One region of the Streptomyces sp. NBC_00203 genome, then DNA from elsewhere that is predicted to be linked to it. Evidence: riboswitches for the same ligand, from Rfam matches in the RefSeq annotation. Region 1 holds a riboswitch; each other region holds the start of a gene.

Region 1 (7,294 bases):
CGGAGACCAGCTTGCGCAGCTCGGAGTCCGAATCCAGGATGCCGGTCAGCTCGTCGATCTCGCCGTTGAGCCGGTCGCGCTCCGACTCCAGCTCGATGCGGTCGAACTTGGTCAGGCGGCGCAGCGGCGTGTCCAGGATGTACTGCGTCTGGATCTCGGAGAGCGAGAAGTGCTCGATCAGGCGCTCCTTGGCCTGCGCCGAGTTCTCGCTGGAACGGATGAGGCGGATGACCTCGTCGATGTCCAGAAGGGCGACGAGGAGGCCCTCGACCAGGTGCAGCCGGTCGCGCTTCTTGCTGCGGCGGAACTCGCTGCGGCGGCGCACGACGTCGAAGCGGTGGTCGAGGTAGACCTCCAGGAGCTCCTTGAGGCCCAGCGTCAGCGGCTGGCCGTCCACCAGGGCCACGTTGTTGATGCCGAAGGACTCCTCCATCGGCGTCAGCTTGTAGAGCTGCTCCAGGACCGCTTCCGGCACGAAGCCGTTCTTGATCTCGATGACCAGACGCAGCCCGTGCGCACGGTCTGTGAGGTCCTTCACATCGGCGATGCCCTGCAGCTTCTTGGCGCCGACCAGGTCCTTGATCTTGGCGATCACCTTCTCCGGGCCGACGGTGAAGGGCAGTTCGGTGACGACCAGACCTTTGCGGCGCGCCGTCACGTCCTCCACGGACACCGTGGCGCGGATCTTGAAGGTGCCGCGGCCCGACTCGTACGCGTCCCTGATCCCGGTGAGGCCGACGATCCGGCCGCCGGTGGGGAGGTCGGGGCCCGGGACGAACTTCATCAGCGTCTCGAGGTCGGCGCCCGGGTACCGGATGAGGTGGCGGGCGGCGGCGATGACCTCGCCGAGGTTGTGCGGCGGCATGTTCGTCGCCATACCGACGGCGATGCCGGACGAACCGTTGACCAGCAGGTTCGGGTACGCCGCCGGGAGGACGTCCGGTTCCTGCTCCTGGCCGTCGTAGTTCGGCGTGAAATTGACCGTGTCCTCGTCGATGGACTCGGTCATCAGTGACGTCGCGTCGGCCATCCGGCACTCGGTGTAACGCATGGCGGCCGGCGGGTCGTCGTTGCCGAGCGACCCGAAGTTGCCGTGGCCGTCGACCAGCGGCAGGCGCATGGAGAAGGGCTGCGCCAGGCGGACCAGCGCGTCGTAGATCGACGCGTCGCCGTGCGGGTGGAGCTTACCCATGACCTCGCCGACGACGCGGGCGCACTTCACATAGCCGCGGTCGGGGCGCAGGCCCATCTCGTTCATCTGGTAGACGATGCGGCGGTGCACGGGCTTGAGGCCGTCGCGCGCGTCCGGCAGGGCTCGCGAGTAGATGACCGAGTACGCGTACTCGAGGAAGGAGCCCTGCATTTCGTCCACGACGTCGATGTCGAGGATCTTCTCCTCGTACGAGTCGTCGGGCGGCGGGGTCTTCGTGCTGCGGCGGGCCATCGCTGCTGCGGCTCCTTCACAGTCTCTGCCGGGGCATGAACGGGTTCTGACGCGGACCATTGTGGACCGCCCCACTGACAACGCCGACCGCGACCCGTCCGTAGCGGCCCTCGGAGGGTCTGCCGGGACGCGGCTGTGACGTACGCGAGTCTCGCTCTCGGCGTACGAGGTGCGGGAACTTCGCCACCTGTCGGCGCGCTTGCATACAGTGGCAGGACCGACAGGAACTACGCAGTTTCCGCGATCGAAGGGACGTACATGCCCATGGGTCACACGGCCACAGCTGAGGCAGGCTCCGGCGGCCTGACAGCGACCGAGCACCGCCTGGCCAACGGCCTGCGCGTGGTGCTCTCCGAGGACCATCTGACCCCGGTCGCGGCGGTGTGCCTCTGGTACGACGTCGGCTCGCGCCACGAGGTCAAGGGCCGTACAGGACTTGCTCACCTCTTCGAGCACCTGATGTTCCAGGGCTCCAAGCAGGTCCACGGCAACGGCCACTTCGAACTCGTCCAGGGCGCGGGCGGTTCGCTCAACGGCACGACGAGCTTCGAGCGGACCAACTACTTCGAGACCATGCCCACCCACCAGCTGGAGCTCGCGCTCTGGCTGGAGGCCGACCGCATGGGTTCGCTGCTCGCCGCGCTCGACGACGAGTCCATGGAGAACCAGCGGGACGTCGTCAAGAACGAACGCCGACAGCGCTACGACAACGTGCCCTACGGAACCGCGTTCGAGAAGCTGACCGCGCTCGCGTACCCCGAGGGCCACCCCTACCACCACACCCCGATCGGGTCGATGGCGGACCTGGACGCGGCCACCCTGGAGGACGCCCGCGCGTTCTTCCGCACCTACTACGCGCCCAACAACGCGGTGCTGTCGGTCGTCGGCGACATCGACCCGGAGCAGACGCTCGCCTGGGTCGAGAAGTACTTCGGCTCCATCCCCGGGCACGACGGCAAGCCCGCCCCGCGTGACGGCTCGCTGCCCGACATCATGGGCGAGCAGCTGCGCGAGGTCGTCGAGGAAGAGGTCCCGGCGCGTGCCCTGATGGCCGCCTACCGGCTCCCGGAGGACGGCACGCGCGCGTCCGACGCGGCCGACGTGGCGCTCACCGTCCTCGGCGGCGGCGAGTCCTCCCGGCTCTACAACCGGCTCGTACGCCGCGACCGCACCGCCGTCGCGGCCGGGTTCGGCCTGCTGCGCCTGGCCGGAGCGCCCTCCCTGGGGTGGCTGGATGTGAAGACGTCCGGCGATGTCGAGGTCCCGGTCATCGAGGCCGCCGTCGACGAGGAGCTCGCCCGGTTCGCCGAGGAGGGCCCCACGTCCGAGGAAATGGAGCGCGCCCAGGCCCAGTTGGAGCGCGAGTGGCTGGACCGGCTCGGCACGGTCGCTGGCCGCGCCGATGAACTGTGCCGGTTCGCCGTCCTGTTCGGCGACCCGCAGCTCGCCCTGACCGCCGTGCGGCGCGTCCTCGACGTCACCGCCGAGGAGGTCCAGGAGGTCGCCAAGGCCCGCCTGCGCCCCGACAACCGCGCGGTGCTCGTCTACGAACCGACCGTCGCCGAGACCGCTGAAACCGCCGAAGACACCGACGCCGCTGAAGACACCGACGAGGAGGCGGCGAAGTGACCGAGCTCGCCACCATGGACTTCCACCCGCAGCCCCAGGCCGGCGAGGCCAGGCCGTGGGCCTTCCCGTCGCCCGAGCGCGGCACGCTCGACAACGGTCTGACCGTCCTGCGCTGCCACCGCCCCGGCCAGCAGGTCGTCGCCGTCGAGGTGATCCTCGCCGCGCCGCTGGAGGCCGAACCCGCGGGCCTCGACGGCATCGCCACGATCATGGCGCGCTCGTTCTCCGAGGGCACCGACAAGCACTCCGCCGAGGAATTCGCCGCCGAGCTGGAGCGCTGCGGCGCCACCCTCGACGCACACGCCGACCACCCCGGCGTACGCCTGTCCCTCGAAGTCCCCGTCTCGCGCCTCCCCAAGGCGCTCGGTCTGCTCGCCGACGCCCTGAGGGCACCGGCGTTCGCGGACAGCGAGGTGGAGCGACTGGTCCGCAACCGCCTGGACGAGATCCCGCACGAGGCGGCCAACCCGGCCCGCCGCGCCGCCAAGGAGCTCTCCAAGGAGCTGTTCCCGGCGACCGCGCGCATGTCGCGCCCGCGCCAGGGCACCGAGGAGACCGTCCAGAAGATCGACTCGGCGGCCGTACGGGCCTTCTACGAGAAGCACGTTCGCCCCGCGACGGGCACCGCGGTCATCGTCGGTGACCTCACCGGTGTCGACCTCGACGCGCTGCTCGCCGACACGCTCGGCTCCTGGACCGGCTCGTCCGCCGAGCCGCGTCCCGTGCCGCCGGTGAGCGCCGACGACACCGGCCGCGTGATCATCGTGGACCGGCCCGGCGCCGTCCAGACACAGCTGCTCATCGGCCGCGTCGGCGCCGACCGGCACGACCGCGTGTGGCCCGCCCAGGTGCTCGGCACGTACTGCCTCGGCGGCACCCTCACCTCGCGCCTGGACCGTGTCCTGCGCGAGGAAAAGGGATACACCTACGGTGTGCGGGCGTTCGGCCAGGTGCTGCGCGCCGCGCCGGACGGCACGGGCGTCGCGATGCTCGCCATCAGCGGCTCCGTGGACACCCCGAACACCGGTCCGGCGCTCGACGACCTGTGGAAGGTGCTGCGCACCCTCGCAGCCGGGGGCCTGACGGACGCCGAGCGCGATGTCGCCGTGCAGAACCTGGTGGGTGTGGCGCCCCTCAAGTTCGAGACCGCGGCGGCCGTCGCGAGCACGCTCGCCGACCAGGTCGAGCAGTACCTGCCGGACGACTACCAGGCGACGCTGTATCAGCAGCTCGCCGCGACCGGCACCGTGGAGGCCACCGCGGCCGCCGTGAACGCCTTCCCGGTGGACCGTCTGGTGACCATCCTCGTGGGCGACGCCGCGCAGATCGAGGAGCCCGTCAAAGCCCTCGGAATCGGTGAAGTGAGCGTCGTCCGGGCCGAGTAGAGCAGAGCGGAACAGAGCCACTCCCTGAGGACCCGGGTGACTGAAGAGTCACCTGGGTCTTCTTTTGTCCGGACTTCGTTCCCAAGATGTCCGTATTGGTAGGGAGGTTGCCTGTCTGCCCTGTGTCATGCGCTACAAAAGCCGTGATCCGTTTGTCGATTGAAAGATGTCCCGATTAGCGTCGGTGCGGCTGTTCGTCAGGCAGTGCGCCGCGCCCGCGGCACCGGACAGTCATCGCCGAGTCCCCGTACGGCGCGAGCCAGGGGAGCCGGGGACCCATACGTAGTCCCTGGGGTGAATCGGACGCCCTCCCAGGAGGGGGTCTGTAGGAGACCTTCCTGCTCCGAACCCGTCAGCTAACCCGGTAGGCGAGAAGGAAGGAAAGGATCAGCCCCTACATGGCGTTCACCTGTGGCACAGGGAAGCACCGTCGCCCGAGCCGCGTGCAGCGCACGACCACGAACGCCGTCGGCGTCGCGGCGCTCGCCACCACCGGTGTCATCGGAACCCTGGCCGCCCCCGCGCTCGCCGCGGAGTCCACCGTCGAGCAGACCGGGCTCACCCCCGTCATCACCATCGGCGACTCCCTCGCCGAGAAGATCGACGCCCAGGCCGCGGCCCAGCAGCACGCCGCCGACGAGGCCGCCGCGAAGAAGGCTGCCGAGCAGGCCGCCCGGAAGCAGGCCGCGGCGGAGGCGAAGAAGGAGCGCGAGGCCAAGGAGCGCGCCGCCCGTGCCGCCGAGCGCAAGCGCCTCAACACGTTCGTCGTGCCGATCACCGGCTCGTACATCTCCACCGGCTACAAGGCCGGCGGCAGCCTCTGGTCCTCCGGCAGCCACACCGGCGTCGACTTCCATGCCGCGTCCGGCACCTCGGTGCACTCCGTAGGCTCCGGCACGGTCGTCACCGCCGGCTGGGGCGGCGCCTACGGCAACCAGGTCGTCATCAAGATGCACGACGGCACGTACACCATGTACGGCCACCTGTCGTCCATCGGCGTCTCCGTGGGGCAGACGGTCACCCCGGGCCAGCAGATAGGCCTCTCCGGGGCCACCGGCAACACCACCGGGCCGCACCTCCACTTCGAGGCCCGTACGACCGCGGAGTACGGCTCGGACATCGACCCCGTCGCCTACCTTCGCTCGCATGGCGTGAACGTCTGACGTTCGACGGTATGAACGTCTGACGACCGCTTCACCAGATCTCCATCACTTCCGATGCCCCGGCCCGCCGAGCCGGGGCATCGTCGTTTCGCACGGCCGTCTGTCCAAAAAATATCCCTGGATTCCGGCCTGCCATCGGAAATTCCGGCTCCCTGCAATAGAGTCACTGAACAAGCGTCAATCGATGGCGTTTCGCGGGGATTAAAGCGGAGGTCCGGTCATGCGTATTCCGGCGCACTCGGTATGCACGGCGATCCGTGACGACATCGTCGCGGGTGTCTACGAGCGAGGGAGCCGGCTCACCGAGGAACTGCTCGCGCGTCGCTACGGCGTCTCGCGCGTCCCGGTGCGCGAGGCGCTGCGCACGCTGGAGGCCGAGGGCTTCGTCGTGACCCGGCGGCACGCGGGCGCGTGCGTCGCGGAGCCCACCGAGCTGGAGGCCTCCGACCTCCTCGAGATGCGCATGCTCCTTGAGCCGCTGGGTGCCGCGCGGGCCGCGCAGCGCCGTACCGAGGCCCACCTCAAGGTGCTCCGAGGCCTGGTCAGGCTGGGTCAGGAGCGGGCCAGAAGGGGCCACAGCGAGGATCTGCGCTCGCTGGGCGGCTGGTTCCACGAGACCCTCGCGCAGGCCTCCGGAAGCCCCGCGCTGACCTCCACGCTCAGCCAGCTGCGGCACAAGATCGCCTGGATGTACGCGGTGGAGGCACCGGCCAACCCCGCGGAGTCCTGGGCGGAGCACGGCGGCATCGTGGACGCGGTCGCGCGCGGCGACAGCGAGCGGGCCAGGGCGATCACGGCCCTGCACACCGAGCGCGCCTCGGCCGCGCACCGGCTCCGGTTTCCCGGCGGCGGAGATCGTCCGGAACGTGTGAGGACTTCGCAACATCCCGTAAACATGACGGGCCTGCGGCATTAACAAGGGCGCCGTATACAAAGAGGGATATTCAGCAGGGGTCTATTTCTGTTGCCCCTCTTTTCGCGTGCCGTGAATTCCGGTGCGCGCTATTTCCGTGTCTGTGGCGCGAGGTGTGCGGGCGGTGCGCGGAGAATTCCTGGACGGTGGACCGAAAAGCGGCGGAGCCGCGCCGCCCGGGATGGGGTGACGCGGCTCCGCCGCACAGTGCGTGTGATGCTCAGACGGTCTCGGGGAGCTCCTCGAGACCCTCGGCGACCAGCTTCGCCAGACGGTCGAGGGCGGCTTCCGCACCCTCGGCGTCGGAGGCGAGGACGATCTCCTCGCCACCCTGGGCGCCCAGTCCGAGGACCGCGAGCATGGAGGCCGCGTTGACGGGGTTGCCGTCGGCCTTGGCGATCGTCACGGGGATGCCGGAGGCCGTGGCGGCCCGGACGAAGATGGAGGCGGGACGGGCGTGGAGGCCCTCAGCCCAGCCGACGTTGACGCGGCGCTCAGCCATGTGATGCTGCCCTTCAGTGTTCAGGGTTGTCTAGACCAGTGTCCCATATCGTGAAGCATGCCCGGGCGGCACTTCGTCCCGCCCGGAGTGACGTCGGACCGCGGCCTCGGTCCGACTTCCGTCCTCCACAGACTGCCTCGCGCCGTTGTCGGACGCGAGCCGTACTCTGGGCCCCATGCAGACCTCGTCGGACCGGCACGAGTACCCCGCTCACTGGGAGGCCGACGTGGTGCTGCGCGACGGCGGCACCGCACGCAT
Region 2 (7,294 bases), 1.3 Mb from region 1:
CGGACCGGCGTCGAGGTGGTCGGCGAGGCAGCCGACGTCGACCAGGCGGTCACGGTCATCACGGCCACCCGGCCCGAGGTCGTCCTGCTCGACGTCCATCTTCCGGGCGGCGGCGGTGTCGAAGTGCTGCGCCGCTGTGCCCCGTTGATGGCCGACGCCGAGCAGCCGGTCCGCTTCCTCGCGCTGTCCGTGTCGGACGCGGCAGAGGACGTCATCGGGGTCATCCGCGGCGGCGCCCGGGGGTACGTCACCAAGACGATCACCGGCACGGACCTCGTGGACTCCGTCTTCCGTGTCCAGGACGGCGACGCGGTCTTCTCACCCCGCCTCGCCGGGTTCGTCCTGGACGCGTTCGCCTCGACCGACGCCCCGCCCGTAGACGAGGACCTCGACCGCCTCACCCAGCGCGAGCGCGAGGTCCTGCGCCTCATCGCCCGCGGGTACGCGTACAAGGAGATCGCCAAGCAGCTGTTCATCTCCGTCAAGACGGTGGAGTCCCATGTCTCGGCGGTCCTCAGGAAGCTCCAGCTCTCGAACCGGCACGAGCTGACCCGCTGGGCCACGGCTCGACGGCTCGTCTAGTCGCTCACACCACCCGAGTGGCCCCCGCGAACGGCATCTCGTCGATCGGCGCCACGCGTACCGGCGCCGTCGGGTTCGGGGCGTGGATCATCATGCCGTTGCCCACGTAGATGCCGACGTGACTGATGCCGGAGTAGAAGAACACCAGGTCGCCCGGGAGGAGTTCGGAGCGCGAGACACGGCGTCCCGCGTTGATCTGGGCGTAGGTCGTCCGGGGCAGCGAGATGCCCGCCGAGCGGTACGCGGCCTGGGCGAGGCCCGAGCAGTCGAATGCGTCGGGGCCCGTGGCGCCCCAGACATAGGGGCTGCCGAGCTTCGCGTAGGCGTAGGAAATGGCCGCCGCCGCACGGGAGTTGGGGGCCGCGACGGTACCGGACGACGACACCGGGTCCAGGTCTCGGGACGACGAGCGCGAGGCGCGCTGCCCAGCGCCGTCGACGCCGCCGGCTCCGCCGGTCTCCCCGAGCCGCGCGCGCTGATCGGGGCTGAGCTGGGACAACAGCAGCCGTGCCGCGTCGAGTTTTCCGTTGATCGTCTTCTTGTGCCGCTTCAGCTCGGCCTGCCGCGACTTGAGCGAGGCGAGTTCCACGTGCGCGGCGCCGCGCAACTGCTCGATCTCCCGCAGCTGCTTGCGTACGCGGCCCACGGCCGCCGCCTGCCGGCTGCCCGCCCGCTCGGCGAACGCGGCCCCGTCCAGGTACTGGTCGGGATCGTCGGAGAGCGCGAGCTGCAGTGCGGGGTCGAGGCCGCCGCTGCGGTACTGCGCCGCCGCTATCGAACCCAGGGCGTCTCGCGCCGAGTTGAGCCGGTCCTCCTTGCGCGCGGCCTCGTCGCGCAGCGTGTTCAGCCGCTCCTCCGCCTTGTCGGCCTTCTCCTTGGCGCCGTTGTACTTCTCGGTGGCGACCTCCGCATCCTCGTACAACTTGTCGACCTTGGCCTTCACCTGCGCCGGAGACAGCTGCGGATCGGCGTGCCCGGTCCCGTCGAAGCCGGTCGCCGTCGCCGCGCCCGCGAGGGCGATCGTGGCGGCTGTGCGGGCCGTGTTTCCACCGAGCGAGCGCGGTCTCGGCTTGCGGTGCGCTGCCACGAGGGCCACATCCTTCGGTACGACCGCGAGGGGAGCGCGGTCAGCGGTAACGCGTCCGGCGGCGGCCCACACAGGGGGAGCGAGCCGCCGCCGGACCTTCTCGGCGGTGGTGGCCGGCTGCCGCCCCTGGCCCGGGCGGCGTTGGGGAGCCGGTCACCTGGTGGAGGACGCTAAACCTGGGAGTGAGGCGTTGGTAACGCCATGTACGGAACTGTCGCCACTGGATCGGTCAGTGACCGTATGTGACCGTGATCCCCGCCTGGCGTCGCCGACTTCACGCGGTGCGATGACCGATGCGGCGAATCCGGGAAAACCGGGGTTGCCCGGGTGCTAGGGGTTACAAGGGGTGGGCCGGTGACAAGAGGGACTTGGGCCTCCGATTAGGCTCCGGCCTCATGGACGTACTCATCCATCTCTTCGTCGGCCTGCACATCATCGGCATCGCCTCGCTTCTCGGCGGCTTCCTCACCCAGATGAAGGCGATGGGCCAGGGCACCGCTCGCTTCGTCCCCGCGATGCTGCATGGCGCGCTGACCATGCTGGTCACGGGCGTCGTGCTGGTCGGCCTCAACCAGGCCGACGACAACACGGTCAACACCATCAAGATCGGCGTGAAGCTGGCCCTGCTGATCGTGATCCTCGGGCTCGTCTATGTGAAGCGGGACGACGAGAAGGTGGACAAGGGCCTCTTCGGGCTCGTCGGGCTGCTGACCACCGCGAACATCTTCATCGCGGTGCTCTGGACCTGACGGCCACGGCGGACGACCGCACGGCTCCCGCCGCGACGGCCAGCCACCCCGCCACCGCGATCCACAGCAGCACCTGCCCGGGCCCCTTGAGCCAGGGGATGTCGAGGGCGGTCGCGACCGACAGGGCCGCCACCGCCGTCATCCCCATCGGGAAGACGGACGCCCAGCGTCGTACGTCGTGCCGGGGTCTACGCCACACCAGCTCCGCGACGACGAGGACGCAGTACCAGAAGAGGTCGAGCACCAGCAGCGCGACGGTCACGGCGCGCAGGACGCGCTGGTCGTCGTTGTTCCACAGGTACGGGTTCACGTGGTGCGCGGTGATGAGCTTGGCCCCGGCCAGCGCCGAGATGGCGAGCGCGCCGCCCGCGATCCAGTGGTCCCCGGCGCCCCGGGCCACCTCCCGGAGGTCGAAGTGCGCGAGCGCCACCCCGTAGAGGGCGATCCCGAGCCAGAACAGCACCAGCGCCGTATGCGCGAGCCACTCCGGGCCCACGGCCGCGGCGAGCGTGGCGCCCAGCACCGCGAGCCCCTGCGTGGCCACGCACACGAGGAACACGACTCCCGTCATACGGCGCTTCCAGTGCCGCATGACGTTGAGGAGCAGCACCGGCCAGAGGACGGCCGACAGTGCGAGCAGGGCCTCGGCCGGCCCCTGCCACCCCAGTGCGGACAGCCCCGTACCGAGCACGGTGGTCGCCGCGACGGCGGTGAGCCCGGCCGGTGTGCCCGCCTCCTCCACCCACCGCTCCCGCTCGCGCAGCAGCCGGACGACGAAGTCCGCGGCGAGCGCGAGCCAGCCGGCGGACGCCAGGGCCAGCGCGATACGGGACAGGGTCTCGTAGCCGGTCAGATGCAGCCCGACCGAGATGATGCCGGTGGCCATGACGGCGGCACCGGCGGCGGGCGGTCGCTGGGCCCACCAGGTGCGGAGCGGGGAGACGGCTGCTGGCATGGGCCCGATGCTAGGGATCTTCGGGCCGGTTGCCCGCGGGCCACGCGCGCGCGTGGCGGATGACAAGCCTCACGCGCGCGTGCCCCGCAGGAACGCGTTACGCCGGACGCACCACGCTGTGGATGATCGAGGTCCCGGCGTAGTAGATCGACTCCTCGCGGACGTACGCACCCGGCTTCGGCGCGTGGATCATCATGCCGTTGCCGATGTAGAGACCCACGTGGCTGACGTCGTCGTAGAAGAAGACCAGGTCACCGGGCTGGGCGTCGGAGAGGGAGACCGTCGTGCCCGCGTTCACCTGGTCGGTTGTGACGCGCGGCAGTGTGACGCCGGCGGCCTTCCAGGCGGCCTGGGTGAGTCCGGAGCAGTCGTACGAGCCGGGGCCCGTCGCGCCCCAGACGTACGGCTTGCCGATCTGGGCGCGGGCGAAGGCGATGGCCTTGGCGGCCTTGGTGGCGTACGAGGAGTCCGTGGTGGTCGAGCTCGACGAACCGGTCGAGGTGCTCGACGACGACTCCTGCTGGGCCGCCTTCTCGGCCGCCGCCTTCTCCGCGGCTGCCTGCTGCTGTGCCAGCGCGGCCGCCTTGCGGTCGGCCTCCTCCTGCTTCTTCTTCTCGATCGCCGCGAGCCGCGCCTTCTCCTCGGCGGTCAGGTCCGAGAGCAGTTCGCGGGCCGCGGAGAGCTTCTTCTGGACGTCTGCCTTGGACGTCTTGAGCGCGCTCTGCGAGGTGGTCAGCGTCTGCAGGCTCTTGGAGGCCTCCGCGCGCTTCTTCGTCGTGGCGGCCTGCTCCGTGATGTAGTCGTCGACGGCCGCCTTCTGGCGGGTGGTCAGACGGCTCATCAGCTGGGTCTGGTCGAAGTAGTCCTGCGGGTCGTCGGCGAGCAGGAGGGTCGCGGTGTCGGGGGCGGAGGCCCCGGTGCGGTACTGCGCCGCCGCGAACGAACCCAGCTCCTCGCGCGAGGTGTTGAGCTTCTCGGTGCGCTTGGCGACGTCGTCGAGGAGCGTGTCGACCTTCTTGCGCTGCTTGGAGGTCTTCTCCTTCGCCGCGTTGTACTTCTCGGTGGCCGTCTCGGCCTGGTGGTAAAGGTCGTTGACCTTCTTCTCGACTTCTTCGAGGCTCGGCCTGGGCTCGGCCGAGGGCGCGGCGTTCGCCGTCTGGGAGAGCAGGGCCACCGAGGTGAGCGCCGCCGTCGCCAGGGCGGCGGGGGTCCGTATGCCTGCTACGCGCGTACCCGTAGGACGCGGTGTGCGATGCGACGCCAAGAGAGGCGACTCCTTCCGTCATCCGCCTACCGAGTTAGCTGTCGGGTTCGGGCGGGTGGTTCCGGAAGGTTTGCCCTACGGTCCTTGCCCCACAAGGCAGGTGGACCGATTCACCCCAAGGTCGGTTGGGTCCCCGGCTCCGGCTGCCGCGAGGGCGCGCCGAACTCGGCGGAGGCCGCACGGCCCGGCGATGTTCGCCGGTGCGGGTCGAGCGGCCTGCCCGGCACGCTAGCCAACTCGTGTGGCCCGTGTGAAGGTTGATGTGCGATATGCCCGATACATTTTCGTGACCTTTGCCCTGGGCGTCACCCCGCGCGGTCAATTCGGAGTGATCTATGGCGACTTGTCGGGAGTGGTGACGTCCGCCCCGCTCCGGGCGTTAGCTTGCAATCGGTCACGGTCGGATGCCGCGTCGGCTCTCGTGCGACAGCGGGCAGCCGTACGTCGCCGAAGCCGGGGTGCCCGGCAAGGCGACGATCGTCGCCGACCGTGACGGACCGGGTCTGGAGGGTGAGAGGGTGCCGGGCGACCGGCTCCGGAAGATCCTGGGCTTCTGAGCCGCGTCACGACTTCCGGTCGAGTTTTCAGGGTGGCGGCGGGCTGTCAGTGGGGCGGCCTAGACTCGGAGAGCGATGAGCAGCCTCTTTGATGACAGCTTCCTGGCGGACCTCAAGCCCTCACGGGCCCACGAGGAAGAACCCCCGCCGCCGCCCGAGGACGATCACGTACCGGAACCCGTTCCGGACGATCTGTTCGGCGGGAAGTTCGACGTGCCGCCGGACCGGGACGCGTACTACCGCGACGGCGCGCCCCGGCCCGCCGTGGACGCGGCGGCGCTGCTGGACGGGCTGAACGAGAACCAGCGGGCGGCCGTGGTGCACTCCGGCTCCCCGCTGCTCATCGTGGCCGGCGCGGGCTCCGGCAAGACCCGTGTGCTCACGCACCGGATCGCGTATCTGCTGGCCGAGCGCAATGTCCACCCCGGCCAGATCCTCGCGATCACCTTCACGAACAAGGCCGCGGGCGAGATGAAGGAGCGCGTCGAGCACCTCGTCGGCCCCCGCGCGGGTGCGATGTGGGTGATGACCTTCCACAGCGCGTGCGTGCGGATCCTGCGCCGCGAGAGCAAGAAGCTCGGCTTCACCTCCTCGTTCTCGATCTACGACGCCGCCGACAGCAAGCGTCTGATGGCCCTGGTCTGCCGCGACCTGGACCTCGACCCCAAGCGCTTCCCGCCGAAGTCGTTCAGCGCCAAGATCTCGAACCTGAAGAACGAGCTGATCGACGAGGAGGACTTCGCGGCCCAGGCCGCCGACGGCTTCGAGAAGACCCTCGCCCAGGCCTACGCGATGTACCAGTCGCGGCTGCGCGAGGCCAACGCGCTCGACTTCGACGACCTGATCATGACGACGGTCAATCTGCTCCGCGCCTTCCCGGACGTCGCCGAGCACTACCGCCGCCGCTTCCGCCACGTCATGGTCGACGAGTACCAGGACACCAACCACGCGCAGTACGCCCTGGTCAGGGAGCTGGTGGGGCCCGCCGACAGCGACCCCGGCGAGCTGTGCGTCGTGGGCGACGCCGACCAGTCGATCTACGCCTTCCGCGGCGCGACCATCCGCAACATCCTCCAGTTCGAGGAGGACTACTCGGACGCGACGACGATCCTGCTGGAGCAGAACTACCGCTCCACGCAGACGATCCTGTCCGCCGCCAACGCGGTCATCGAGCGCAACGAGTCCCGCCGCCCCAAGAACCTGTGGACCAACGCGGGCGCCGGTTCGAACATCACGGGCTATGTCGCCGACACCGAGCACGACGAGGCACAGTTCGTCGCCGACGAGATAGACCGTCTCACCGACGCGGGCGAGGCCAAGGCGGGCGACGTCGCCGTCTTCTACCGTACGAACGCGCAGTCCCGCGTCTTCGAAGAGATCTTCATCCGCGTCGGCCTGCCCTACAAGGTCGTCGGCGGTGTCCGCTTCTACGAACGCAAGGAGGTCCGGGACGTCCTCGCGTATCTGCGCGTGCTGTCGAACCCGGAGGACTCCGTCCCGCTGCGCCGCATCCTCAACGTCCCCAAGCGCGGCATCGGCGACCGCGCCGAGGCGATGATCGACGCACTGTCGCAGCGCGAGAAGATCAGCTTCGCGCAGGCCCTGCGCCGCGTCGACGAGGCGTACGGGATGGCGGCGCGCTCGACGAACGCGGTCAAGAGGTTCAACACGCTCATGGAGGACCTCCGTACGATCGTGGAATCGGGCGCCGGCCCGGCCACCGTGCTGGAGGCGGTCCTCGAACGCACCGGCTATCTCGCCGAGTTGCAGGCCTCGACCGACCCGCAGGACGAGACCCGTATCGAGAACCTCCAGGAACTCGCCGCCGTGGCCCTGGAGTTCGAGCAGGAGTCCGGCGAGGGCGAGGCAGCGGGCGAGACCGCGGCGCCCGTCGGGCTCGCCGCGTTCCTGGAGCGGGTCGCGCTCGTCGCCGACTCCGACCAGATCCCGGACGAGGACGACGGCAACGGCGTCATCACCCTGATGACCCTGCACACCGCCAAGGGCCTCGAATTCCCCGTGGTCTTCCTGACCGGCATGGAGGACGGCGTCTTCCCGCACATGCGTGCGCTGGGACAGGTCAAGGAACTGGAGGAGGAG
Region 3 (7,294 bases), 6.4 Mb from region 1:
CCCGGCTCCGTCCGCCGTGCGCAGCTTCAGACGTACGCCGTTCGCCGACTCCACGACGAGCGGCTCCTGGCGGCCGGGCATGGGGCCGTACGGATGCCAGACGTGCCGACGGTCGAGGTCGAGCAGCTCACGCACCGACAGCCCGGACGGCTCAGGCATTGGGCGCGAGATCCGTTCCGGCACCTCGGCGGCGTACGGCGACGAGGTCGGTGCGCGCCTCGGAGGGCTTCTCCGCGGAAGCCACGGGAACTGCGGCAGCCGAGGCGGCCACCGAAGCGGAACCGCACACACCGCCCCCCGCGTGGGACCCGCATCCCGCACCCTCGTGCGAACCGCAGCCGGCACCCTCGTGCGAGCCGCACCCGGACTCCGCGTGCGAGCCGCAGCCCCCACCCACCGGAACCCGGTGCTCCGGCAGCGTCACCTCGCCCGCGCCCTCCACCTCGAAGCCGGCGTCCGCGATCATGTCGAGGTCCGCCTTGCCGGCCTGGCCCTCACTGGTGAGGTAGTCCCCGAGGAAGATCGAGTTGGCCAGGTTCAGGGCCAGCGGCTGCATGGTGCGCAGATGGACCTCGCGGCCGCCCGCGATGCGGACCTCGACGTCCGGGCAGACGAAACGGACCATCGCGAGGATGCGCAGACAGCGCTGCGGGGTGAGGTTCCACTCCTTGGCGAGCGGGGTGCCCTCGAAGGGGATCAGGAAGTTCACCGGGACGGAGTCGGGGTCGAGCTCGCGGAGCGAGTAGACGACGTCGACCAGGTCCTCGTCCGACTCGCCCATGCCCGCGATCAGGCCCGAGCAGGCGGACAGACCCGCCGCGTGCGCCTTCTGGACCGTGTCCACCCGGTCGGCGTACGTGTGCGTGGTCGTGATGTCCCCGTACGTCCCCTCGGACGTGTTCAGGTTGTGGTTGTACGCGTCCGCGCCCGCCTCGCGCAGCCGCTCGGCCTGGCCGTCGGAGAGCAGGCCGAGGCAGGCGCACACCTCGACGTTCTCGTTCTGGTCCTTGATCGCCTTGATGGTGTCGGACACCCGGGCCACGTCACGGTCCGTCGGACCGCGCCCGCTGGCCACCAGGCAGACCCGCTTGGCGCCCCCGGCGAGCCCGGCCGCCGCGGCCTGCGAGGCCTCGTCCGGCTTGAGCCAGGTGTACTTCAGGATCTCGGCCTTGGAGCCGAGCCGCTGCGAACAGTACGAGCAGTCCTCGGGGCACAGGCCCGACTTCAGGTTGACGAGATAGTTCAGTTTCACCCGTCGGCCGAACCAGTGGCGGCGTACCTTGCCGGCCGCGGCCACCACGTCGAGCACGTCGTCGTCGGAGGTGGCCAGTACGGCCAGCGCCTCGTCGCGGGTCGGCAGCTCGCGCCGAAGCCCCTTGTCCACCAGCGTGTTCAGCAGGTCCATGAGATCCGATCCTTGCCTATGCGACCGCTCCCGGCCAAGGAGACTTTGCACAAGAGACACGGTTCGACGTGTGGGTATTGCCACATCCTGCCCGACTGGCCCGGCCGCTAGGGTCTGTGCGCTGCCTACAAAACACCCGCCACCCACGGCCCGGAGGACACATGGCGTTCGGCTGGATCGACGAGCAGGCTGAGGCGCGCCGCCGGGCCGGACTCGTCCGCACTCTGCGCCCGCGCCCCGCGGACTCGCCGCTCCTCGATCTCGCGAGCAACGACTACCTCGGGCTCGCACGCCATCCGGAGATCACCGGGGCAGCGGCTCAGGCCGCGCGCCGGTGGGGCGGCGGCGCGACCGGCTCCCGGCTCGTCACGGGCACCACCGAACTGCACGGCGAACTGGAACGCGAGCTGGCCGATTTCTGCGGCTTCGAGTCCGCGCTCGTCTTCTCCTCCGGATACGCGGCCAATCTCGCCGCCGTCACCGCGCTCGCGCCGCACGGCTCGCTCGTCGTCTCGGACGCGGGCAACCACGCCTCGCTGATCGACGGCTGCCGGCTGGCCCGCGGCACCACGCAGGTCGTCGCGCACGCCGACCCCGACGCCGTACGCAAGGCGCTCGGCACCCACGAGGGGCCCGCCGTCGCCGTGTCCGACACGGTCTTCTCGGTGGACGGGGACGCGGCGCCGCTGGCCGAACTGGCCGTCGCCTGCCGGGAGTACGGGGCAGGACTGATCGTCGACGACGCACACGGACTCGGCGTGCTGGGCGACGGTGGCAGGGGCGCGCCGCACGCGGCGGGGCTCGCGGGCGCCCCGGACGTCGTCGTGACCGTCACGCTCTCCAAGTCGTTCGGCAGCCAGGGCGGCGCCGTCCTCGGCCCCGCTCCGGTCATCGACCACCTGGTCAACGCGGCGCGCACCTTCATCTTCGACACGGGTCTCGCGCCCGCGGCGGCGGGCGCGGCCCTGGCGGCGCTCAGGCTGCTGCGCCGCGAGCCGGAGCGTGCCGCACGGGCGCGCGCGGTGGCGACGGCGCTGCACACCCGCCTCACGGCCGAGGGCCTCGAAGCGGTACGACCGGACGCCGCCGTCGTCTCCGTGCGCGCGCCGTCCCCCGAGCGGGCCGTGCGGTGGGCGGCCGACTGCCGTGAGGCGGGACTCGCCGTCGGCTGCTTCCGTCCCCCGTCCGTGCCCGACGGCATCTCACGGCTGAGGCTGACCGCCCGCGCGGACCTCACCGACGCGCAGATCGAGCACGCCGTACGCGTGATCAGCCAGAAGCGATGAGTGTGGTGGCGGTCAGCTCAGTCCGGCGATGAATCCCTCCCAGGCGGCAGGAGCGAAGAGCAGGGCGGGCCCCGCCGTGTTCTTGGAATCGCGCACGGCCACCAGTTCGGCCCAGGGTCCCGGGCCGGGGCGTGCTGTCTCGACGCAGTTGTTCATTCCCGTGCTGCGGCTGCTGCGCAGCCATCGCACGTCGTGCAGCGAAGTGCTGGATGGTACGTACCGAGGCAGTGCAGACATGGGGGTGCCTCCTTACGCGCCGTCACCTATCCCGGCGATGTAGTCCAACGAGTCCTCGGGCGAAAGGGCGTGGAACTGAAGGGCGTTGAAAGCCTCGCTGTAGGCCTGAAGGTCTTCTTTCCGTTCGAGGTAGAGGCTACTCGTCAAGTGGTCGAGAACAACCACATCCAGATCAGTTGTGTTCGGAAATGAGAAGATAACGAAAGGACCTGTGACTCCGATGTGTGCTCCGGCGGTGAACGGCAGGACCTGAAGCCGCACTTGAGGCAGGGCGGCAGCCTCTCGCAGCCGCTCCAACTGCCTTGCCATGACCTCCGGTCCGCCGACCTCACGCCGTAACACCGCTTCGTCCAGAACGGCGCTCAGCTCCAGCGGTGGATTCGAACGCAGCACGTCCTGGCGGGCGAGGCGCACCTCGACGAGGGCGTCCAGCTTGCCGTCCTCCAGACCGTCCACGGCGGCCCGCGTCACCGCACGGGCGTACTCGGGCGTCTGCAGCAGCCCCGGCACGACGGACGTCTCCAGCGTGCGCATCCCGCTGGCCTGCGACTCCAGACTGATGAAGTCGCGGTACGTCGACGGCAGCACCCCACGATAGGCGTGCCACCAGTGGTGCCGTCCGTTGCCCTCGGAGCCCGCCAACACGACCAGGAGATCCCGTAAGTCGGGATCCTCGACGGCGTACGCGTCCAGCAGCCGTGCTACGTCCGAGGGCTTCACCCCGCTGGTGCCGGTCTCGATCCGGCTCACTTTCGACTGGTGCCAGCCCAAGAGGCGGGCCGCCTCACCACTGGTGAGGCCCGCATCGGCGCGCAGCGCGCGCAGTTCGGCACCGAGCTTGCGGCGGCGTACCGCGGGACCGTGCTGCATGGCCGTACTCCTTACTCCTTCCGAGCCGCCCAAATACGCTCCGCCGTCGCAGAGTTCACCGCTTCGAGCGACAGATATATGCATATCTCGGTGGATCGCACCCGTGACCGGCCCGGTAATGGCAGTCTGTCGCGAAGCACCAGTCCGGGACCGTACTCGAACCATCCGCTCCGTGTCGGACTCCGGTCCCGTGGGAAAGGGTCGACGTCGCCATGGCAGATCACCAGGAAGCATCCGTCACTCTGCCGAGCGATCCCGCCTCGGTCTCCGCGGCCCGGAAATTCGTCGCCGACGTGTTGGCCGAATGGGGCCTGCCGTGCGACTCCGAAGTCGCGGACACCGTACGCCTGATCGTGTCCGAACTAGCCACCAACGCCGTCCAGCACACTTTCGGGCAGTCGCCCACCTTCACGGTGGACGTCCGGCTCGACCGAGACGAACACCTGCGCCTCGGCGTCACCGACAGCCACCCACGCTTTCCGAAACGGCTGCCCGCAGCCGTCCAACAGGACAACGGCCGCGGCATGGTGATCATCCGCTGGCTGACCGCGGAATGCGGCGGCAGACTCGCCGTCCGGCCCACCAGGGAAGGCGGCAAGACGGTCTCCATCGAACTGCCGTGGACGGCACCGGTCCAGCCGGTGGCGGCCGGGGGACCTCAAGAGCCGTAGGAGGCGGCTCAGTTGGCGTGTCCCGACGACCCGGGGGTGTGCCTGTGCTGCCCGGCCCGCCCGAAGGCGTACGGGCGGCAGCAGACGGATGTCCGTCGTCCGGCGCGGTCATGGGCCTCGGTCCGGTGCTGCCGGTGGAACCTCTGCGGGCCTGAGGGCACGGTGGACCAGCCGGGGCAGCACGCCCCACAACGCCACGTAGACGGCCAGTGTGCCCGCTCCCGCCGCGATCCCGGCGGCACGCCCCAGCGACACGTCCACGACGAGGAGCACCGATCCGGTGAACGCCAGCATCAGCACGAACAGACCGATGCCGGCCAGCCGGGAGGAGACCCGCACGATGGCGGGCTTGACGTTCTCCTGGAACAGCGACCGGTGCAGCGCCGCGGGGGCTGTGAACAGGGCGGCGGCCAGCACCGAGAGCAGCAGCGTGGTGACGTAGGTGGCGCGCTGGACGGTGTCGAGCGAGGGGAAGCGCTGTGTGAAGGCCAGGGTCAGCAGGAAGGCGAAGAGGATCTGCACCCCTGTCTGGGTGACGCGCAGCTCCTGGAGCAGCTCGCTGAAGTTGCGGTCGGCGCGTTCGAGAGGCGTCTCGTGGCGTGTCGGGAGGGGACGTTGCTCGGCCATGGTGGACGAGTAACCGGTCCGACCCGTTTTCACGCCCCGAGGGGGTGACGGCGGTGTGCGCCGTCACCCCCTCGGGCGGGTCAGCTGACCCGGCCGTACCAGACGCTCTTCGTCCAGATCTTCTGGAGCTTCACGACCTCCCCGGTCTTCGGGGAGTGCCAGATCTTTCCCTTCCCGGCATAGATGCCGACGTGGTACACGCTCCGGCCCGAGTGGAAGAACACGAGGTCTCCGGCCTTGCGATGCGAGGCGGAGACATGCTGCGTCTTGTTGTACTGCGCCGCGGCCGTACGAGGCAGCTTCTTGCCCGCCTTCTTGTACGAGTAGAGCGTGAACCCGGAGCAGTCGAAACGGCGCGGCCCCGTGGCGCCCCACTGGTACGGGGAGCCCTTCTTGGAAGCCGCGACCTGAAGTGCCTTCGTCGCAGGAGTGGCCGCAGCGGCGTCGGGTGCGACGCCTGGGACCACGAGGCTGCCGCCCACGGCGGCAATGGTGAGAGCCGAGGCCGTACCGGCCCTGGTCCACAGCGACGGGACACGATTGAGCGCAGTCATGCGCAACCCTTCGTCAGCCGCCTGTGAAGGATGACCTGTCGGATTCGGGCTGGCGAAGTAGCCCGGCCGCTTACGCGGCTTCACCCCAAGGACCGCCCGGAATCTCTCCGGCGGCCCGTCGTGCTGGGTCCTCCACTCCTGCCGATGCACTTCTGTCGACCGGTCATCCGGGCAGCGGCAGGACTCGGCGTCCGCCCGGACCGCCCCGCCGTTGTGGCGGGGGCTTGTCGTCGAAAGGGATCTTCACGCATGAGTGTCCGAAAAACCGAGCGGAACCGGTGATTTGTGGGGTTACTCACCACTCACCCGTTCGGGTGGACACCCCTCCGTTCGAGGGGGTGTTGAGGGAGCCGACGATGCCCGTACCTGCATCGGAACGACTCGTTCCGCCTCTCCGCTACGCGCGTTGCGCAACTTTTCCGCGCTCTGGGAAGGAGCAGCGTCTACTCCATCGGGGGGTACACCATTTGGTCCGTTTGAAACCCGGGCCGGACGCTTCGCCGGCTCGGCGCGTGCCGCGGCCCGGGTGTGCGTGCGTCAACTGTGGGAGTCGGGAGGCAGGGTGACCCGGGCCGCCCGCCGCTCCCCGTCGAGGACGCGCAGGGCCTGTGCCAGGGTCGGCGCGTGCACCTCGCTCTCACCCCGCTGATGCATCAGCGTGAGGGCGTCACGCAGCGCCGTCGCCTTGCCGACCAGCGCCTGAGCGGCCCGCAGTCCGCGGTAGGTGTCCCCGGGGCGGGCCGGGTTGATGCGTCCGAGCAGATCGACCACGTCGAGGTAACGGTCGATCAACTCGGCCTCGGCGCGCGTCAGCGCGGGCAGCGGGGGCAGTTCGGGAACCATCGGGCGATCACCTCGCGCCGGGCGCGGTGCGCGAGACCTTGCGGCTCGGGACGATCCGGTCGATCAGTCCGTACGCCAACGCCGCCGGCGCGTCCAGGATCTTGTCCCGCTCGATGTCCGCGGCGACTTGCTCCGGACTCTGCCCCGTGTGCCGCACGAGCAGTTCCTCCAGCAGCTTCCGGGTGCGCACCAACTCCTCGGCCTGGATGGCCAGATCGCTCGCCTGACCCTGGATCGGCTCGGAGACCGACGGCTGGTGGATGAGCACACGGGCACCCGGCAGCGCGAACCGCTTGCCCGGCGTGCCCCCGGCCAGCAGCACGGCCGCGGCCGACGCCGCCTGCCCCAGGCAGATCGTCTCCACGTCGCACGTGACGAACTGCATCGTGTCGTAGACCGCCGACATCGCGCTGAACGAGCCGCCGGGGGAGTTGATGTACAGCGAGATGTCCCGGTCCGGTGCCAGGTACTCAAGGTGCATGAACTGCGCCATCACATCGTTCGCCGACGTGTCGTCGATCGGCGTCCCGAGGAACACGATCCGCTCTTCGAGCAGCTTCGAGTACGGATCCAGGGTCTGGTGCCCCGCGCTGGTCCGTTCCGTGAACGTGGGCAGGACATAGCGGGCGGACGGGCTGTGCATGGTGCGCGCCTCCTCGGATCGACGTCTGTAAAAAATGTACAGGACGTACGTCTCCGGGGAAGGGGGGCATGCTGAGAGCGAAAAACGGCGGCGCCCCGGAGCGGGAGTCGGTCCGGGGCGCCGTGCGCGCGTGTGTGTGAGTCTGCGGGTGTCAGTTG
Region 4 (7,294 bases), 3.5 Mb from region 1:
GCCGACAAGGGCTCCGCCGACCTCATCCACGACTTCGCGTTCCCGCTCCCCATCTACGCCATCTGCGATCTGCTCGGCGTCCCGCGCGAGGACCAGGACGACTTCCGGGACTGGGCGGGGATGATGATCCGGCACGGGGGAGGGCCCCGAGGAGGCGTCGCGCGGTCCGTCAAGAAGATGCGCGGCTATCTCGCCGAGCTGATCCACCGGAAGCGGGAAGCGCTGCTCGAGCACCCCACCCCCGGCGAAGACCTCATCTCCGGGCTCATCCGCGCCTCGGACCACGGCGAGCACCTCAGCGAGAACGAGGCGGCCGCCATGGCCTTCATCCTTCTCTTCGCCGGCTTCGAGACCACGGTCAACCTGATCGGGAACGGCACGTACGCCCTCCTCACCCATCCCGAGCAGCGCGCACGCCTCCAGGCCTCGCTCGCCGCCAAGGACACCGGACTCCTCGAAACCGGTGTCGAGGAACTCCTCCGCTACGACGGTCCCGTCGAACTGGCCACCTGGCGGTTCGCGACCGAGGCCGTGCGCATCGGCGGGCAGGACATCGCGCCCGGCGACCCCGTCCTCGTCGTACTGGCGGCTGCGGACCGTGACCCCGAGCGGTTCGAGCAGCCGGACACGCTCGACCTCTCGCGGCGTGACAATCAGCACCTCGGGTACGGCCACGGCATCCACTACTGTCTCGGCGCGCCGCTCGCCCGCCTGGAGGGGCAGACCGCGCTCGCCACGCTGCTCACCCGTCTCCCCGATCTCCAACTCGCGGGAGATTCTGCCGATTTGCGCTGGCGTGGCGGGCTCATTATGCGGGGATTGCGCACGCTTCCCGTGGAGTTCACACCAGGTCGGTAGGCATGCCGGAGGACGGCCCTCCGGTGTGCCGGACAACGGGCGCCCACCTGCGAAAAGGTGACGGTCCCTCAACTCCGTGATCTTCACGTGATCTGTGCTGCATCGACTTGTGACAAGCGTTCGAGTGCGGATACGTTCGATCACCAACGCGGCCCGCCTATCGCAGTGGCCGCTGTTGTCACTTGCTGTCACTCGAAAGGCTTCCGCATGCTCTCCGGGAACGGCCGTCATCGTCGCCCGCGTCAGGCCCCGGCCCTCATCGTTGCCGCAGGGGTGACCGGATCGGCGATCGCGATCCCGTTGCTCGGCGCCACCAGTGCGAGCGCGGCCGACGGCACCACGTGGGACCGGGTCGCGGAGTGCGAGAGCGCGGGATCGTGGAGCGCGAACGACGGGAACGGGTACTACGGCGGGCTGCAGTTGACCCAGGAGACCTGGGAGTCGTACGGCGGCACCCTGTACGCCCCGAGCGCCGACCAGGCCAGCCGCTCGCAGCAGATAGCCATCGCCGAGAAGATCCTCGACGACCAGGGCCTCGCCGCCTGGCCCACCTGTGGACCGCTCTCCGGGCTCAGCAAGCACTCGGGCTCCGTCGAGGTCGACACGGGCGTGGCGGACGACTCGTCGAGTTCCTCCGACTCCTCCGACTCCTCCGACTCCTCGGGCTCCTCCGGCTCGTCCGATTCCTCCAGCTCCTCGGAGTCGTCCGGTTTGTCGGACTCGTCATCCTCGTCCAGTTCATCTGATTCATCCTCATCATCCGACTCCTCCCCGGATGCGGCCAAGAACACGACGAAGTCCGACACCTCCTCCGGCGACAGTGATTCTCAGGATTCCGACAGCTCGGACACAGAGACGGCGAAGAGTGACGACTCGGACAAGTCCGGGCAGAACGGCGACTCTTCGAGTGCGTCCGACAGTGCGACGACCGGTGCCGGACGTCACCGTGGTGACACCGCCGACGAGGGTGTGACGGAGGACGTGACCGACGGCCGTACGGACAGCGCTTCCGGGCGGCATGCCTCGCGCGGCTCCAGCGCCTCGCGCGACGCCGCCGACGGCTCGTACGTCGTCCGCACCGGAGACAGTCTCTGGACGATCGCCGATGCCCTTGACCTCGAAGGCGGATGGGCCGGGCTGTACGCCGAGAACAAGAAGACGATCGGCACCGATCCTGACCTCATCGTGCCCGGTCAGAGCCTTGCAGTTGGTGCTGAATCGGGCGAAAAGTAGCGGGAGTTCGCGTCACGGTTCGCTGCGGAATGTCCGGTTTGGTGAGAGTGAGACATGAGTCTCAGAAGCCCTGATCGTCTTTGAAATTCCGGGTATCGACTGCTTACGGTCGTGACCGCTCGCCACAGCGGGCCCCGACGGTTGCAACGCCGAATCCTGCCAACGGCCGTACGGGAACAGTCGTCGCGTCAAGCGCCGTAGGCAGGAGCGGGGGACCCAAGGTAAGCGCCGCGCCCGGTAGTTCACCGGGAGTGGCTTGGGGTGAAGCCGTACGTCCGACGTCGTGAAGACGGAGGCCGTACGACCGGGCACTCACCCGCCCGAACCCGACAGCTCACCTCGCAGGCGTCGGTGAGGGGATCACTCCATGCTGTTTTCCAGCAAGGGCAAGCACCGCCGCCCGTCCAAGGCCGCCCGTGTCGCCACGCTCGCCGGCGTCACCGGTGTCGCCATCGCCGCCCCGCTGATGGCGGCCGGCAACGCCTCCGCCGCGACCGCGTCCGAGTGGGACACCGTCGCCCAGTGCGAGTCCGGCGGCAACTGGTCCATCAACACCGGCAACGGCTACTACGGCGGCCTGCAGTTCTCGGCCTCCACCTGGGCGGCGTACGGCGGCACCGCCTACGCCTCCACCGCCAACCTGGCGTCCAAGTCGGAGCAGATCACCATCGGTGAGAAGGTCCTCGCCGCGCAGGGCAAGGGTGCCTGGCCGACCTGCGGCACGGGCCTGTCCAGCGCCGCGTACACCGGTGGGACGACCTCCAGCTCGTCCAGCGCCTCGACCACCCCGTCGAGCACCACCACCTCCACCACCCGGACGACGGAGCAGCCCGCCTCCCGTTCCGCGGAGCGCCCGGCCGCCACGAAGACCGTCACCACCCCGACCGGCAAGAAGGTCAAGAAGGGTGACGGCGAGTACAAGGTCGTCAAGGGTGACTCCCTCAGCTCGATCGCCGAGAAGAAGCACGTCAAGGGTGGCTGGCAGCAACTGTTCGAGCTGAACAAGGACATCGTCGACGACGCCGACTTCATCTACCCGGGTCAGCAGCTTCACCTGAGCTGACAACGGTTCGCGGCTGACGCCTGTCGACGGCTCTCGGCGGAAAGCTGACAACGGGCTCGCAGCTGAACCACAGTCCTCTCCTATACGCGGTCTCCATAGTGGAGGCCTCGTGAGGGTCCCCCCGTCCCCACGGGCTCCCCGCTCCGGTGCGTCTTCCCCCGTACGCACCGGGGCGGGGCTTTTTTATGTACGGGTTCATGTACGGGTTCATGTGCGGGGCCGCAGGTTTTTGTTCCGTTCGGAAACAATTTACTCTCGGTTCTGCCCAAGGGGTGGGCGACCGGCTGGCCGATCCCCCCGGGGCGGTTAGGCTCATGTCGCGGCGCCATCACAGGTTCCGCGTTACCCGCGTCACATCCCAGAAGGAGATGCTCGTGCCGTCCATCGACGTCGTCGTAGCCCGGGAAATCCTGGACTCCCGAGGCAACCCCACGGTCGAGGTCGAGGTCGGCCTCGACGACGGCAGCACCGGTCGTGCCGCCGTCCCGTCCGGTGCCTCCACGGGTGCCTTCGAAGCCATCGAGCTCCGCGACGGTGACCCCAACCGTTACCAGGGCAAGGGTGTCGAGAAGGCCGTCCTCGCCGTCATCGAGCAGATCGGCCCGGAGCTCGTCGGTTACGACGCCACCGAGCAGCGCCTGATCGACCAGGCCATGTTCGACCTGGACGCCACCGACAACAAGGGCTCGCTCGGCGCCAACGCCATCCTCGGCGTCTCGCTCGCCGTCGCGCACGCCGCCTCCGAGGCGTCCGACCTCCCGCTCTTCCGCTACCTGGGCGGCCCGAACGCGCACCTGCTGCCCGTTCCGATGATGAACATCCTGAACGGCGGGTCGCACGCCGACTCGAACGTGGACATCCAGGAGTTCATGATCGCCCCGATCGGCGCGGAGTCCTTCTCCGAGGCGCTGCGCTGGGGCGCCGAGGTCTACCACACCCTCAAGAAGGTGCTGAAGACCAAGGGCCTGTCCACGGGCCTCGGCGACGAGGGCGGCTTCGCCCCGAACCTGGAGTCCAACCGCGCCGCGCTCGACCTCATCATCGAGGCCATCAAGCAGGCCGGTTACGTCCCCGGCGAGCAGATCGCGCTCGCGCTCGACGTCGCCGCGTCCGAGTTCTACAAGGACGGCAAGTACGAGTTCGAGGGCAAGTCCCGCTCGGCCGCCGAGATGACCGAGTACTACGAGGAGCTCGTCTCCGCGTACCCGCTCGTCTCCATCGAGGACCCGCTGTACGAGGACGACTGGGCCGGCTGGAAGGTCATCACCGACAAGCTGGGCGACAAGGTCCAGATCGTCGGCGACGACCTCTTCGTCACCAACCCGGAGCGCCTGGCCCGTGGCATCGAGGAGGGCTCCGCGAACGCCCTGCTCGTCAAGGTGAACCAGATCGGCTCGCTGACCGAGACCCTGGACGCCGTCGAGATGGCCCAGCGCAACGGCTTCAAGTGCATGATGTCCCACCGCTCCGGCGAGACCGAGGACGTCACCATCGCCGACCTCGCCGTCGCGGTGAACTGCGGCCAGATCAAGACCGGTGCCCCGGCCCGCTCGGACCGCGTCGCCAAGTACAACCAGCTGCTGCGCATCGAGGAGATCCTCGACGACGCGGCGGTGTACGCCGGTCGTTCGGCGTTCCCCCGCTTCAAGGGCTGAGCTGTAACGGCTTAGGAAGCGTCGTACGTACGTCCCCGTACTCGGTCCCGTACCGTGTGCGGGGACGTACGCACGTGACGGGCTTGTACTGGGGAGGCGGGATTCATGGCCGTGAAGGACCGGGACCGGTTCTCCACCGCGACCAGGCTGAAGCTGCTCGGCGAGCAGACGGCGGCCCGGGTCTACCGCTCCCAGACCAAACGGCAAGCCCGTCGCTCCCGGCTGACCGGCCGGGCGGCGCTCCTCGCCCTCGTCCTCTGCTCCCTCGTCGTCGCCCTCGCGTACCCGATAAGGCAGTACGTGTCCCAGCGCGCCGAGATCTCGGATCTGGAGCGGCAGCGGGCACAGGCCCGCGAGCGGGTCGAGCGGCTGCGCGACCTCAAGGCACGCTGGCAGGACGACGCGTACGCCGAGCAGCAGATCCGGCAGCGGCTGCACTATGTGATGCCGGGCGAGACCGGCTACGTCGTGATCGACCCGGACGCGGCGAAGCAGGCCCGTGCCGACCAGGGGGCGGCCGACCGTCCCTGGTACTCCAACGTCTGGGACGGCGTGGACAAGTCCGACGCCGCCGACCAGTGACGGCCCATGAGCTGACCAGCACCATGAACTGACCAGAAAGACATGTGACTCACGGCATGGAAACGCCACCGCCGACCACCCCGCGCACCGAGCCGACCGACGCGGATGTCGAGGCCTTCAAGCAGCAGCTCGGGCGGCCGCCGCGCGGGCTGCGCGCGATCGTGCACCGGTGCCCGTGCGGGCAGCCGGACGTCGTCGAGACGGCGCCGCGTCTTCCCGACGGGACGCCGTTCCCGACGACGTACTACCTGACGTGTCCACGGGCCGCGTCCGCGATCGGGACGCTCGAAGCCAACGGGGTCATGAAGGAGATGACGGAGCGGCTGGCGACGGATCCTGAGCTGGCCGCCGCGTATCGGGCTGCCCACGAGGACTACATCGCGCGGCGCGACTCCATCGAGGTTCTGGAGGGCTTTCCCAGTGCGGGGGGTATGCCGGACCGGGTGAAGTGCCTTCACGTGCTCGTGGCGCATTCTCTGGCCGCGGGGCCGGGGGTGAATCCCCTTGGTGACGAGGCGATCGCGATGCTGCCGGAGTGGTGGCGCAAGGGTGCGTGTGTGGTTGTGCCGGACGGGGACTGAGGGCCTCTCGGTTGTGTGTCGGGTGCGGGCCGGTGGGGGCTGGTCGCGCCCACGCGGCGGAGCCGCATATCGACACAGCCCCGCGCCCCTAAACAACTGCCGGTCCGCCCCGGGTGCTTTTAAGGGGCGCGGGGAACTGCGCGACCAGCCCCCACCGCCCCGCAGCCAAAGAACCACCCCCACGCACCCCCACCCACGACAGGAGACCAGAGCTCATGACCAGGGTCGCTGCCATCGACTGCGGTACCAACTCCATCAGGCTGCTCGTCGCCGACGCGGACCCGGAGACGGGGGAACTCGTCGAGCTGGACCGCAGGATGACGATCGTGCGGCTCGGGCAGGGCGTCGACCGGACGGGCCGGCTGGCCCCCGAGGCGCTGGCGCGGACCTTCGCGGCGTGCAGGGAGTACGCGGCGATCATCAAGGAGCACGGCGCGGAGCGGCTGCGCTTCGTGGCGACCTCGGCGTCCCGCGACGCGGAGAACCGGGACGAGTTCGTGCGCGGGGTGCTGGACATCCTCGGGGTCGAGCCCGAGGTCATCTCCGGTGACCAGGAGGCCGAGTTCTCCTTCACGGGCGCGACGAAGGAGCTGACGGGGCGTGACGACCTCGCCAAGCCGTACCTCGTGGTGGACATCGGCGGCGGGTCGACCGAGTTCGTCGTCGGCGACGACCATGTGCGGGCGGCGCGCTCCGTGGACGTCGGCTGCGTGCGGATGACCGAGCGGCACCTCGTGCACGACGGCGTCGTGACCGACCCGCCCACCGAGGAGCAGATCGCGGCGATGCGCGCCGACATCGAGGCGGCCCTCGACCTCGCCGAGGAGACGGTCCCGCTGCGCGAGGCGCACACGCTCGTCGGGCTGGCCGGCTCGGTCACCACCGTGTCGGCGATCGCGCAGAACCTGCCCGAGTACGACTCCGAGGCCATCCACCACTCGCGCGTCTCCTACGACCGTGTCCGCGAGATCACCGAGTGGCTGCTGGCGTCGACGCACGCCGAGCGCGCGGCCGTCCCCTCCATGCACCCGGGGCGCGTCGACGTGATCGCCGCGGGCGCCCTCGTGCTGCTCTCGATCATGGAGCGGATCGGGGCGCGGGAGGTCGATGTCAGCGAGCACGACATCCTCGACGGGATCGCGTGGTCCGTGGCGTAAGCCATGGTGCGGCCGTGGCGCAGGCCATGTTCCGGCCGTGGCCTGGGTCTCCTTGGCTACTTGTCGGTAGCCCTCGGCTGAGCAGGTCGGATAACGTATGAGCGCGCCTGAGGGGCACTGAAAAGCCCCTCGGTGAGGTGCCGTCGGGAAAGTTCGTGAAGTTCT

Evidence for each region. A riboswitch is a leader RNA that binds a small molecule or an ion and turns the genes downstream of it on or off. The one in region 1 is predicted to bind cyclic di-AMP.
Region 2: linked by a shared signal. The riboswitch ahead of OG975_RS29395 (NlpC/P60 family protein) and the one ahead of OG975_RS35200 (M23 family metallopeptidase) in region 1 are both predicted to bind cyclic di-AMP.
Region 3: linked by a shared signal. The riboswitch ahead of OG975_RS07165 (C40 family peptidase) and the one ahead of OG975_RS35200 (M23 family metallopeptidase) in region 1 are both predicted to bind cyclic di-AMP.
Region 4: linked by a shared signal. The riboswitch ahead of OG975_RS19650 (transglycosylase family protein) and the one ahead of OG975_RS35200 (M23 family metallopeptidase) in region 1 are both predicted to bind cyclic di-AMP.

Annotation. Positions count from the first base shown of each region.
Region 1 covers NZ_CP108126.1:7,886,800-7,894,093, forward strand. The annotation lists gene OG975_RS35185 (DNA topoisomerase (ATP-hydrolyzing) subunit A) at 1-1,444, opposite strand, end outside; gene OG975_RS35190 (M16 family metallopeptidase) at 1,709-3,073, shown strand; gene OG975_RS35195 (M16 family metallopeptidase) at 3,070-4,458, shown strand; cyclic di-AMP (ydaO/yuaA leader) riboswitch at 4,684-4,844, shown strand; gene OG975_RS35200 (M23 family metallopeptidase) at 4,857-5,621, shown strand; gene OG975_RS35205 (GntR family transcriptional regulator) at 5,842-6,537, shown strand; gene OG975_RS35210 (HPr family phosphocarrier protein) at 6,755-7,036, opposite strand; gene OG975_RS35215 (GNAT family N-acetyltransferase) at 7,212-7,294, shown strand, end outside.
Region 2 covers NZ_CP108126.1:6,539,196-6,546,489, forward strand. The annotation lists gene OG975_RS29375 (LuxR C-terminal-related transcriptional regulator) at 1-582, shown strand, start outside; gene OG975_RS29380 (NlpC/P60 family protein) at 587-1,669, opposite strand; gene OG975_RS29385 (hypothetical protein) at 2,065-2,418, shown strand; gene OG975_RS29390 (tellurite resistance/C4-dicarboxylate transporter family protein) at 2,396-3,373, opposite strand; gene OG975_RS29395 (NlpC/P60 family protein) at 3,471-4,637, opposite strand; cyclic di-AMP (ydaO/yuaA leader) riboswitch at 4,645-4,818, opposite strand; gene OG975_RS29400 (hypothetical protein) at 5,042-5,194, shown strand; gene pcrA (DNA helicase PcrA) at 5,270-7,294, shown strand, end outside.
Region 3 covers NZ_CP108126.1:1,533,118-1,540,411, reverse strand. The annotation lists gene OG975_RS07200 (adenosylmethionine--8-amino-7-oxononanoate transaminase) at 1-159, opposite strand, end outside; gene bioB (biotin synthase BioB) at 152-1,405, opposite strand; gene OG975_RS07190 (8-amino-7-oxononanoate synthase) at 1,567-2,691, shown strand; gene OG975_RS07185 (DUF397 domain-containing protein) at 2,704-2,928, opposite strand; gene OG975_RS07180 (helix-turn-helix domain-containing protein) at 2,941-3,798, opposite strand; gene OG975_RS07175 (ATP-binding protein) at 4,011-4,469, shown strand; gene OG975_RS07170 (DUF6328 family protein) at 4,578-5,096, opposite strand; gene OG975_RS07165 (C40 family peptidase) at 5,177-5,650, opposite strand; cyclic di-AMP (ydaO/yuaA leader) riboswitch at 5,654-5,840, opposite strand; gene OG975_RS07160 (hypothetical protein) at 6,188-6,493, opposite strand; gene OG975_RS07155 (ATP-dependent Clp protease proteolytic subunit) at 6,501-7,136, opposite strand; gene OG975_RS07150 (twin-arginine translocation signal domain-containing protein) at 7,288-7,294, opposite strand, start outside.
Region 4 covers NZ_CP108126.1:4,368,495-4,375,788, reverse strand. The annotation lists gene OG975_RS19660 (cytochrome P450) at 1-858, shown strand, start outside; gene OG975_RS19655 (transglycosylase family protein) at 1,066-2,091, shown strand; cyclic di-AMP (ydaO/yuaA leader) riboswitch at 2,275-2,454, shown strand; gene OG975_RS19650 (transglycosylase family protein) at 2,459-3,154, shown strand; gene eno (phosphopyruvate hydratase) at 3,523-4,809, shown strand; gene OG975_RS19640 (septum formation initiator family protein) at 4,915-5,391, shown strand; gene OG975_RS19635 (DUF501 domain-containing protein) at 5,448-5,972, shown strand; gene OG975_RS19630 (exopolyphosphatase) at 6,188-7,129, shown strand.